DNA from 3 places in the Halomonas sp. G11 genome. Region 2 is predicted to be linked to each of the others. Evidence: riboswitches for the same ligand, from Rfam matches in the RefSeq annotation. Region 2 holds a riboswitch; each other region holds the start of a gene.

Region 1 (3,243 bases), on a different contig from region 2:
CAGGCCAAGGAACGTGTCGAACGCTTGATTGGCGCAGGCGAGCAAGAGGGCGCCAAACTAATGGTCGACGGCCGCGGTTGCTCGGTTGATGGCTTTCCGGAAGGTAATTTTGTGGGGCCGACACTGTTTTCCGACGTGACCGCAGACATGACCATCTACCGTGAAGAGATCTTTGGCCCGGTACTCTGCGTGGTCAACGTGGAGACGCTGGACGACGCGGTTGCCTTCATCAATGCCAACCCCAACGGCAACGGCACCTCGATCTTTACCAACTCGGGCTGGGTGGCACGGCGCTTTGAAAACGATATTGACGTGGGCCAGATTGGTATCAACGTACCGATCCCTGTGCCGGTTGCCTATTTCAGCTTTACCGGCTCGCGAGGCTCAAAGCTCGGCGACCTGGGGCCTAACGGTAAGCAGGCGATTGCCTTCTGGACACAGACCAAGACGGTGACCGCCCGCTGGTTTGAGCCCGAAAACGTCTCCAGCGGGATCAACAGCACCATTTCGCTTGGCTGATATTACTCGCCGGGTTGTCGCTTCCTCGGCCTTAAGGGGCCGAGGGAGCGACAATGCGAGGGCTAAAAATCCTGAAACAGCGGTAAGCTTTCTTCCAGCAGCCGTTCAATCGGATCAAGCTGACTTTCGTGCAGCACCAACATCGAGGGCTCTGAGGCAAAATGCTTGCCGGTCGGCACCAGCAGCGCAAACTCACCTTCTTCAAGATGAAATTCGTGCATCTCACGTAATCCATCGGCGGTATAGCACTGCGTACAGCGGTATGCTTCGTCCTCGCCATATACCAGGCGGTGGTACATCTTGAACAGCGTATAGAGGGCCAAACCGCCTTCAAAAGCAGGCCAGCGGGCTGGGATAGTGCGCGTTTCTTCATCCAGCGTTTGCCCGTCTGCCTCGGCATTGGCGATCGCATCGTCAAGTGGGGCTTCCAGCAGGGCGTCTTCATCAGCGGGGAAGGCAACGTTGTCTTTTGAAGCCTGGGTGAAGTCCTTTACGGCGCGTTTGAAGTCGGCCACGGTGTTAATGGCGTAGTCGACATGCTGCAAATCAGCCGGCTCGAAGCCACCATTTTCCCAGCCGTGTATGACACGCAGCGTCATCAAGCCGCGCTCCATGGGGCGTGCCAGCAGCAAATACAGCGCAATATGCAGATGTAGTTGCCGCTCGTCGGTATCGTTTTCAAACGCATTGTAAGGGTCAGCAAACAACGCATGTAGCCTGCCCGGCGTATGTTCCTTGGCTTCTGTATAGCGCATTAGAGATTTCCCTGTGAGCGAACCGTGTCGCTCCGGGCGCACGGTTTCTATAACGTTATTAGATTACCTACTGAGTATGGCCAGCGATGACGCGGATTAAAAGCCCCGGGCGTTTGAAATGCCGGGGGCTTGCGCGTAATGGCATATACTCGCCACTTTACGCTGGCGCGATTCTCGTTGAGAATAATACCTGTTCATGAAGTTCTTTCACACACTGTCGCCAGGGGAGCCTCCAAGAGGCTGAGAGTGCGCTTGCGCTAACCCTGGAACCTGATCCGGATCATACCGGCGGAGGAAGCGCGACATGCCCTACCTGACATTAGCTGCGCTGGCCGCGGCACTCGGCATTTTTATCATACTTGGCCTGCGGGCTCGCTGGGCCGGTGGCACGGTCGATGATTACATTACGGCCCGCAATTCCCAGTCCGGGGCGACCCTCGGGTTATCGTTTCTTGCCTCCGGGATGGGCGCATGGATTCTGTTTGCGCCGCCGGAGATCGGCGCCTTCGTTGGTCCCGTGGCCCTTTCCGGTTATGCCATCGGTTCCGCGCTGCCGTTTATCGTACTCGGTCTTTACGGACCGGCCATTCGCCGCACGCTGCCCGAAGGCAGAAGCATCGCCGAGTTTGCCCAGGCGTGCTACGGCACCAGCGTGCGGCGCTGGGTGTCACTGGTGTCGGTGGCCTACATGTCCTGCTTTTTGGCTGCAGAGCTGACGGCCATTGGGGCGATAACCGCATTACTCTCCGATGTGCCGCCTGCTCTGGTTGTCCTTGGCGTCGCTTTGAGCACGCTTGCCTATACCGTGCTCGGCGGGCTGAGGGCGAGCCTTGCCACCGACCGCTGGCAGGCCTGGCTGTTGATCGCTCTGCTGCTGATCGTCAGCAGTGTTGCCTTCACCTATTTACCCACCCTGCCAGAGGCATCGTCGATGCCGAGCGCCCCGCTGGGCGACGCACTGAGTGTGGCGGTGACACTGGTCATTGCCGTCACGGCGGCGAACCTTTTCCATCAGGGTTACTGGCAGCGGGTGTGGGCCGCGCAGGATTCACGCAGCCTGGGCCAAGGTGCCTGGCTGGGGGGTGGGTTGACCGTCGCCGTAGTGATGATAATAGGCGGCCTGGGGATGCTTGCTGCGATGAGTGGCGTGGCGTTGGGTGAACCGCCAATCCCGTTTTTTGCTCTCCTGGGCAGCGCGCCGTCGTGGCTCGCCATGCTGGCCCTGGTGCTGGCGGTGACACTGGTGGCGTCCAGTGTCGATACGCTGCAGAACGCGATTGCCTCGCTGATCGTCTCCCAGCATGAGCAGCAGGGCAGGTCGCTGACCACGGCCCGCTGGTGGACCGTCGCGCTGATGGTGCCGGTGGTAATCATCGGCCTGCAGGGGCTTTCCGTATTGCGGCTATTCCTGATCGCGGACTTGCTGTGTGCCGCGATTGTGGTACCGGTATTGCTGGGGTTATGGAAACGGATGTCCACCGCGGCGGCGATCGGCGGCGGCATTGCGGGGCTATTAGGCGCCGTGTTACCCGGCTGGATAGCCAGCGGCAGCCTGGCAGCGGGGCTCATGGCGGCGACCTTCCCTGCAGGTATTCCCACCCTGGGGCCTTTCCTCGGTGCGCTATTGGCTTCTTCACTGGTGAGTGTCGGCTGGGCGAAAGTGGTCGGTCACCGGGCGTCTTGGGCAAAGCATGGCTGATCACGTTATGATGGTAGGTTATCGTCTACCATCATGGGCCACAGTCAATGAACTACCCTATTCTTCCCGACGAAGAAGCTCGGCTGGCGGCGCTTTACGAATTGGCGCTGCTGGATACGCCGGAAGAACCCGCATTCGATCGGGTGACCCGCCTGGTCACCCAATTACTGAATGTACCTACCTCGACCGTCACGCTGATTGACGCCAAGCGGCAGTGGATAAAATCTCGTGTGGGGACAGAGCTTCTCGAAACATCACGTAGCGTGGCCT
Region 2 (3,243 bases):
TGTCCATGTTCTCTTTCACCAGATGCATGGGCACGTGGCCGGGGCCTTCGATCATCACCTGCACATCGTGCTTCCAGGCGATATGGGTCAGCTCGCCCAGGGTCTTGAGTTCCGCCATTTGTGCTTCGTCGTTGGCATCCGCCACCGAGCCAGGGCGCAGGCCATCGCCGAGGGAGAACGCCACGTCGTACTGCTTGCAGATCTCGCAGATGTCTTCGAAGTGGGTGTACAGGAAGCTCTCCTGGTGATGGTACAAGCACCACTTGGCCATGATCGAGCCGCCGCGGCTGACAATGCCGGTGACGCGCTTGGCGGTGAGCGGCACATAGCGCAGCAGTACGCCCGCGTGAATGGTGAAGTAGTCCACGCCCTGTTCGGCCTGCTCGATCAGCGTATCGCGGAAGACTTCCCAGGTGAGGTCTTCCGCCACGCCGTTGACCTTTTCCAGCGCCTGATAGATCGGCACCGTACCAATGGGCACCGGCGAGTTGCGCAGGATCCACTCGCGGGTTTCGTGGATGTTCTGCCCCGTGGAGAGGTCCATGATGGTGTCCGCGCCCCAGCGGATCCCCCAGGTCATCTTATCCACCTCTTCTTCAATAGAAGACGTCACCGCCGAGTTGCCCAGGTTGCCGTTGATCTTTACCAGGAAGTTGCGGCCAATGATCATCGGCTCGCTTTCCGGGTGGTTGATGTTGTTGGGAATGATCGCCCGCCCACGGGCGACTTCATCGCGCACAAACTCCGGGGTGATCTCTTCGGGCAGGCTGGCGCCAAAGCTCTGGCCTTTGTGCTGATGGCCCAGAATGCGCTCCACTTCCTCATTACCCAACGCCTGACGGCGCTGGTTTTCCCGCAGGGCGATAAACTCCATTTCCGGTGTGATGATGCCCTGGCGGGCGTAGTACAGCTGGGTTACGTTCTTGCCCGCTTTTGCACGGCGTGGTGTACGGGTTAGATCAAAGCGCAGCTGGGCAAGTGTCGGGTCGTTGGCGCGGCGATGGCCGTACTCGCTGGTGGGGCCGGTCAAGAACTCGGTATCGTCCCGCGCTTCAATCCAGGCACGACGCAGTGCCGGGAGCCCGCGACGCAAGTCGATCTGGGCGTCGGGGTCGGTGTAGGGGCCGGAGGTGTCGTAGACCAGCAGTGGCGGGTTCTGCTCGTCGTCGGCAGACGTCTTGGTGGGCGAGAGTGTGATCTCGCGAAACGGCACGCGAATATCCGGCCGCGAGCCTTCCACGTACACCTTGCGCGAGCCCGGCAGCGGGGCAATGGCGGCGGCATCTACTTGGGCGGTTTCGGCTAAAAAGTGGCTAGTCTTGCTCATAACGGTCGCTTCCTTATGTTGTTTTGCTGAATTAGTTGGTGAGGTCGAGGCCCATCTGCCAGAAGTCGATTTCCAAGCGGGTGGCATCGCGGAAGATCTTGCTCAGTTCGGCAAAACGGGCGGGGGTAACGTCGGCAAGGCGGGCATTGAGCCATTCGAGCTCCGCCCGCATGGCGGACTGAAACTCTTCGCTCTCGTACATGCCAATCCAGGCGTCAAAGGGGTTTTGCGCGCCGCGCACCGTGGTGGGCTGGTCGTTAAGCCAGTTGGCAATTTCCCCGTAGCCGACCAGGCAGGGGGCCAGCGCCACGTGCAAATCGAGCAGGTCGCCCCGGCTGCCGGTATCCAGCACATAGCGGGTGTAGGCAAGCGTGGCTCTGGCTTCGGGAAGCTCCGCCAGCTCCTGCTCGGAAATTCCCCACTCCTGGCAAAAGCCCACATGCAGACCCAGCTCCACATCCACGATGGCTTTCATGCCTTCATGGGCCTGACGAAGATCCGCAAGGGTGGGGCTTTTGTAGGCAGCCAGCGCATAGGCGCGAGCGAAGTGGATCAGAAACAGGTAGTCCTGCTTTAAATAATGGCGAAACGACGCCTCGGGCAGCGTCGCCGTGCCCAACTGACGCACGAAATCGTGCTCGATATAGGCGCGCCATTCATCGTGACAAGCGTTGGTGAGATCGGTAAAGCAGTAGCCCATAATGCCTCCGGTGGTAATGATCCGGAGGGCAGGCGAGAGATCGAGGAAATGGCTCGGAGAGGTGGCGTGCGATCGTGGGAGAAAGCTAGCCATGGCCATCGCTTGATCCCTACGCCGGTACCCGTGCTGCTCGTTATATGAGCAGTGCATTAGCCGGATCAGGTTCAGCGGGACCAGCGCTTGGCATCCTTAAAAGGACAGACCCTGCGCCATCTCAGCCGGATATCACCGGCACCCCGTCAAGCTGTTCGTTGGTGGAGTGTAGGAGGCGGGTGGGGGAGATGCAAGGGGCGATGATTAGAGGAGGAAAGTCGCATAAGCTGCCAAATTGGCTTTGCCACCAGAAGAGTCGATAGGGTAGAGTTAATTATGGCTGCTGTATAACCTCAATGCACTCTCACATTCCTTGAGGTTATACATCGAGGAGTATAATCAAAGTTAGGCTTCAACGAGAGATTATGACTCTAGAGACGCTCGAAAGTATATCTGTTATAGCGGCTTCATGGATTGGGATAATCTGTGGGATTATCTCTTTGTTGAAAGGAAAAGAAAAGTCGTCAAATGATAAGCCGGAAAAGAGAAACAGCAGTCCAACCCGCTATGGCTACCGAATTTTATTGAAATGGGTGAGGTTTTACCTATTAGCTATTGTATTTTTTGCACTGCTCATAGCTAGTATCGTCATAAAAACAAAAGTGGTTTCAATTACGGATGTTTTGACTATTTCATCATGCGTAGGTGCAATAATACTTATGCTTGTTGCGACTGCATATAAATATACAATATGGAAGACGATGCGGGAATTAGATAGCGATATCGAGTACTGAAATCCTATCCATGACAAATGCAGTGTGGCTTAGCCTCCATTTCTTAGCCGCGAATGATGGAGGTGTTATGATTTTCAAAAATGTGGTGCTATCTATGAGCCCAAGATGAATGACAGCAATAAAATGATCCCGAATAGCCAAATCTCTGTACAAAGGCGAATGGCCGAGGCTGTGTCCGCGAAAATGAATTATGATTTTCTGTGTTTTCGCGGATCAATAATGGGAGAAGCATATCTCGGGCACAGCATTTCGGAGATTCTTGCCTCGTTCTTCGATCAGACTGCCTGCAGGGCCAGAAACAATTTTGCTCATCCGGTGCTTTCATCGACGAAAAAGGGTCGAAAACCGGAGATTGACTATGTAGTTGAGTATCTAGCTAACAAGCAGGT
Region 3 (3,243 bases), on a different contig from region 2:
TGTCGGGGTGTTGATTATTGTTCGTCCTGATAGCGATGCCTTTCAACTGGGCGCCCTGGTGCTGGTGGGGGCGGCGCTGTTCTATGCCCTGATGATGATTACCGCACGCCGCTACGGGGGCCGTGAACACCTTTGGGCGATGCTGTTCTACATGACCTCTGTGCCCCTTATAGTGACGGGGCTGACCCTGCCCTGGGTCTGGCAGACGCCGCTGCCCTGGCACTGGCTGGGGTTTTTGGCGTCTGGCGTACTGGGCGTGGGCGCGACGGCGTTTATTACCCTGGCGTTTCGCTTCGCGCCAGCAGCGATAGCCGCCCCATTCGATTACACCGCCATGCTCTGGGCAGTGCTGCTCGGCTGGTGGTTCTGGGGCGAGCTGCCCGACCTCTGGGTATGGGTGGGCAGCGCCTTGATCATGGCAAGCGGCCTGGCGATTGCCTATCACGACCGGCGAACCACCTTGAAGCGCCGCCCAACGGCCTAGGCTGTTAACGCTGGAAGGCGCGAGCCGCCGCCTCGGGGTCGGGCTGGCCGCAGATCGCCGAGATGACCGCTAGCCCGTCAGCGCCTGCCCGCCGTATCGAAGTCACATGGCTGGCATTCAGCCCGCCGATGGCCACGCTGGGAATCGGGCATTCCTTGATCAAGGAAGCAAGGCCGCCAAAACCAATCGGTTGGGCGTGATCCTGTTTGCTGGGGGTGGCAAAGATCGGCCCGATGCCCACGTAGTCAAGCTGATCAATGGGCGCGTCATGAAGTTGTTCCACGGTGTTGATCGAAAGCCCCAATATGGCCTGTGGCCCCATCGCCGCCCGGGCCTGGCGTACCGTGGTATCGCTCTGACCGACATGCAGTCCGTCGGCCTGACTGGCAAGCGCCACCTCAAGGCGGTCGTTGATGATCAACGCCACCCCGCTACCTGCCAGCAAGGCTTTCAAACGCCGTGCCTGGTCAATCATCTGTGCATCGCTTGCCTGCTTGTCGCGCAGCTGCACCATGGTGACGCCACCGCGGACAGCCTCGCTGACAGTGCGCTCAAGACCATGGTGCTGGCACAGGGTTGCGTCGGTGACCAGATAAAGCGACAGATCAAAGGGCATCGCGGACCTCCCGCCGGGCGAAGTGGTTAAGCGCATCAGGCGTGAGCTGATAAAGCGCGTCCAACAAGGCAACGTAAAAACTGCCCGGCCCCTGGGCGGTCTCCCCGGCACGCTCTCCGGCTGCCGCAAAACACGCCACGGCGGCACTGCTGGCGTTCAGCGGCTCGTCCGGGTTGGCGGCGACAAAGGCGGCCACCAGAGCGCTGAGCCCGCACCCCAAGGTCGTGACACGGGGCATCAAAGGATGCCCGCCGCTGATCGTGTAGCAGGCTTTTCCGTCGGTGACTCTATCCCGTTCACCGGTCATGGCGACGATACACTGTTGCCCCTCGGCCAGTGCCATGGCGGCCGTTACGGCATCGTCGGTGGACGCAGTGGCATCAACCCCACGGCCCTGGTGGGCCAGCCCATCCAGCGCCAGAATTTCAGAGGCGTTGCCACGAATGACGCTGGGCTGAAGGGCTAAAAGGTCGGCGCAGACTTCCTGGCGATAACGGGTCGCGCCCACGGCGACGGGGTCCAGCACCCAGGGCGTGTCGTGTGCGCGAGCGGTGCGCGCGGCAAGCAGCATGGCCTCCGCCCAGGGCGATGAAAGCGTCCCGATGTTGATCGACAGCGCATCGGCCAGCGCGGTGAATTCAGCAACCTCCTGGGTGGCATGCAGCATGGCGGGTGACGCCCCGGTGGCCAGCAGCACGTTGGCGGTGCTGTTCATCGCGACATAGTTGGTGATGCAGTGAATAAGCGGGGTGGTGTCGCGCAGCGCCGTCAAGCTGTCGCCAAAGTTGGGGATGGTCATGAAGTCCTCCCGGCAGGGAGGTGGTGACGGGGCACCACGACTCCCTACGCCGGTATTAGCCGGTTCAGGTTATAAGGGTGCTTCTCAGCCCGTTCGGTGACGAGCGCCCCTGTCGTGCCCCTACTATCCGTGGCTTGGACGAGTCTGTAAAGCCCTGGAAAGGCTCGTTTAACGAAACGAGATGCGCGTTCCGTAGGTGAGCATTTCATCGGGCGTTATGGCTTTCCCCGCCACACCGATCATTTCGTCGCCGCATTGATCGGCAAAGGTAAGCACGCCATGGGTCAAGCCCAATTCACCCAGGGTATCGCGGATTTCGCCAGTACCCAGAAAGGTGCTGACATGCCCCTGGGCATTGGATAAATCGGAAACCCCATTGGCATGGTGAAAGCGCACTTTATAGATGCCGTCCATTGATTCAACCTCCACAATTGGCGAGAAGCCATTGCGGAGCGCCTGGGAAAGCTGCTTCAAGGTGATCTGATCGCCAAGGGTCGTATCAATCGAGGCCATGACCTACTCCTGTGGGATACCCGTCCGGTGGGGACCAACTGATGGGTGTATAAAATTTATAATGGAAGTGTAGGATGTTTGCACAGAATATCCAAGGCGCAACCTCCTCAATGCACGGCATCCAGGGCGTGCTGGCGCAAGGTGTCCAGGCCGATGATGTCGAGGGTCTTCTGATTAGTGCCGGACAGGACGACGGGCGGTGCCAGGCCTACCTCGGCGGCTTCCAGCCAGCGTGACGCGCACAGGCACCAACGGTCGCCGGGCTGCAGGCCAGGAAAGCCAAATTCAGGCCGTGGCGTTACCAGGTCGTTGCCCTGTGCCAGCGAAAAGGCCAGAAACTCCTCCGTCAGCATGGCGCACACAGAGTGAACGCCCACATCATCCGCCCCCACGCGACAGAATCCATCGCGGTAAAAGCCGGTTTTGGGGTCATGGCAGCACGGGGTGAGCGGCTCACCCAGCACATTGAGATCGCGGGCCATAAGGCCTCCTTAGCGCAAGGGCTGGTATTTTGTCAGACTGCCCTCATGATGAAACGATAGACACCGATCATCCTGGTGAACCATGAGGGCGAGTCACGATGGTGGTTAAAGGCTGCGGGTACAGACGGTTTCTCAAGACTGGTAGCCAGGATTCTACAGCCTTGTACAAAGTAACCGATACGTCAAAGGAGATAGTGCATGTCGTTTCAAGGTGAGCAGCATCCAGGGGTTGCCCCGGCACCCGAGCAGACCCAGGGATTCCGTTTGAACCACACCATGCTGCGGGTCAAGGATCCCGAGCGTGCGCTGGCGTTTTATTCACAGGTGTTTGGTATGCAGGTGATGCGTC

The links. A riboswitch is a leader RNA that binds a small molecule or an ion and turns the genes downstream of it on or off. The one in region 2 is predicted to bind thiamine pyrophosphate.
Region 1: linked by a shared signal. The riboswitch ahead of ADS46_RS15660 (sodium:solute symporter family transporter) and the one ahead of tenA (thiaminase II) in region 2 are both predicted to bind thiamine pyrophosphate.
Region 3: linked by a shared signal. The riboswitch ahead of thiM (hydroxyethylthiazole kinase) and the one ahead of tenA (thiaminase II) in region 2 are both predicted to bind thiamine pyrophosphate.

The regions. Positions count from the first base shown of each region.
Region 1 covers NZ_LYXG01000041.1:259,779-263,021, forward strand. Annotated here, with positions in the region: gene ADS46_RS15650 (CoA-acylating methylmalonate-semialdehyde dehydrogenase) at 1-519, shown strand, start outside; gene ADS46_RS15655 (hypothetical protein) at 582-1,274, opposite strand; TPP riboswitch at 1,487-1,589, shown strand; gene ADS46_RS15660 (sodium:solute symporter family transporter) at 1,579-2,973, shown strand; gene ADS46_RS15665 (diguanylate cyclase domain-containing protein) at 3,021-3,243, shown strand, end outside.
Region 2 covers NZ_LYXG01000008.1:5,970-9,212, reverse strand. Annotated here, with positions in the region: gene thiC (phosphomethylpyrimidine synthase ThiC) at 1-1,327, opposite strand, end outside; gene tenA (thiaminase II) at 1,359-2,027, opposite strand; TPP riboswitch at 2,117-2,276, opposite strand; gene ADS46_RS04415 (hypothetical protein) at 2,486-2,854, shown strand; gene ADS46_RS04410 (hypothetical protein) at 2,960-3,243, shown strand, end outside.
Region 3 covers NZ_LYXG01000014.1:19,084-22,326, reverse strand. Annotated here, with positions in the region: gene ADS46_RS07905 (DMT family transporter) at 1-484, shown strand, start outside; gene thiE (thiamine phosphate synthase) at 489-1,100, opposite strand; gene thiM (hydroxyethylthiazole kinase) at 1,090-1,899, opposite strand; TPP riboswitch at 1,924-2,020, opposite strand; gene ADS46_RS07890 (hypothetical protein) at 2,068-2,412, opposite strand; gene ADS46_RS07885 (DUF2237 family protein) at 2,520-2,894, opposite strand; gene gloA (lactoylglutathione lyase) at 3,093-3,243, shown strand, end outside.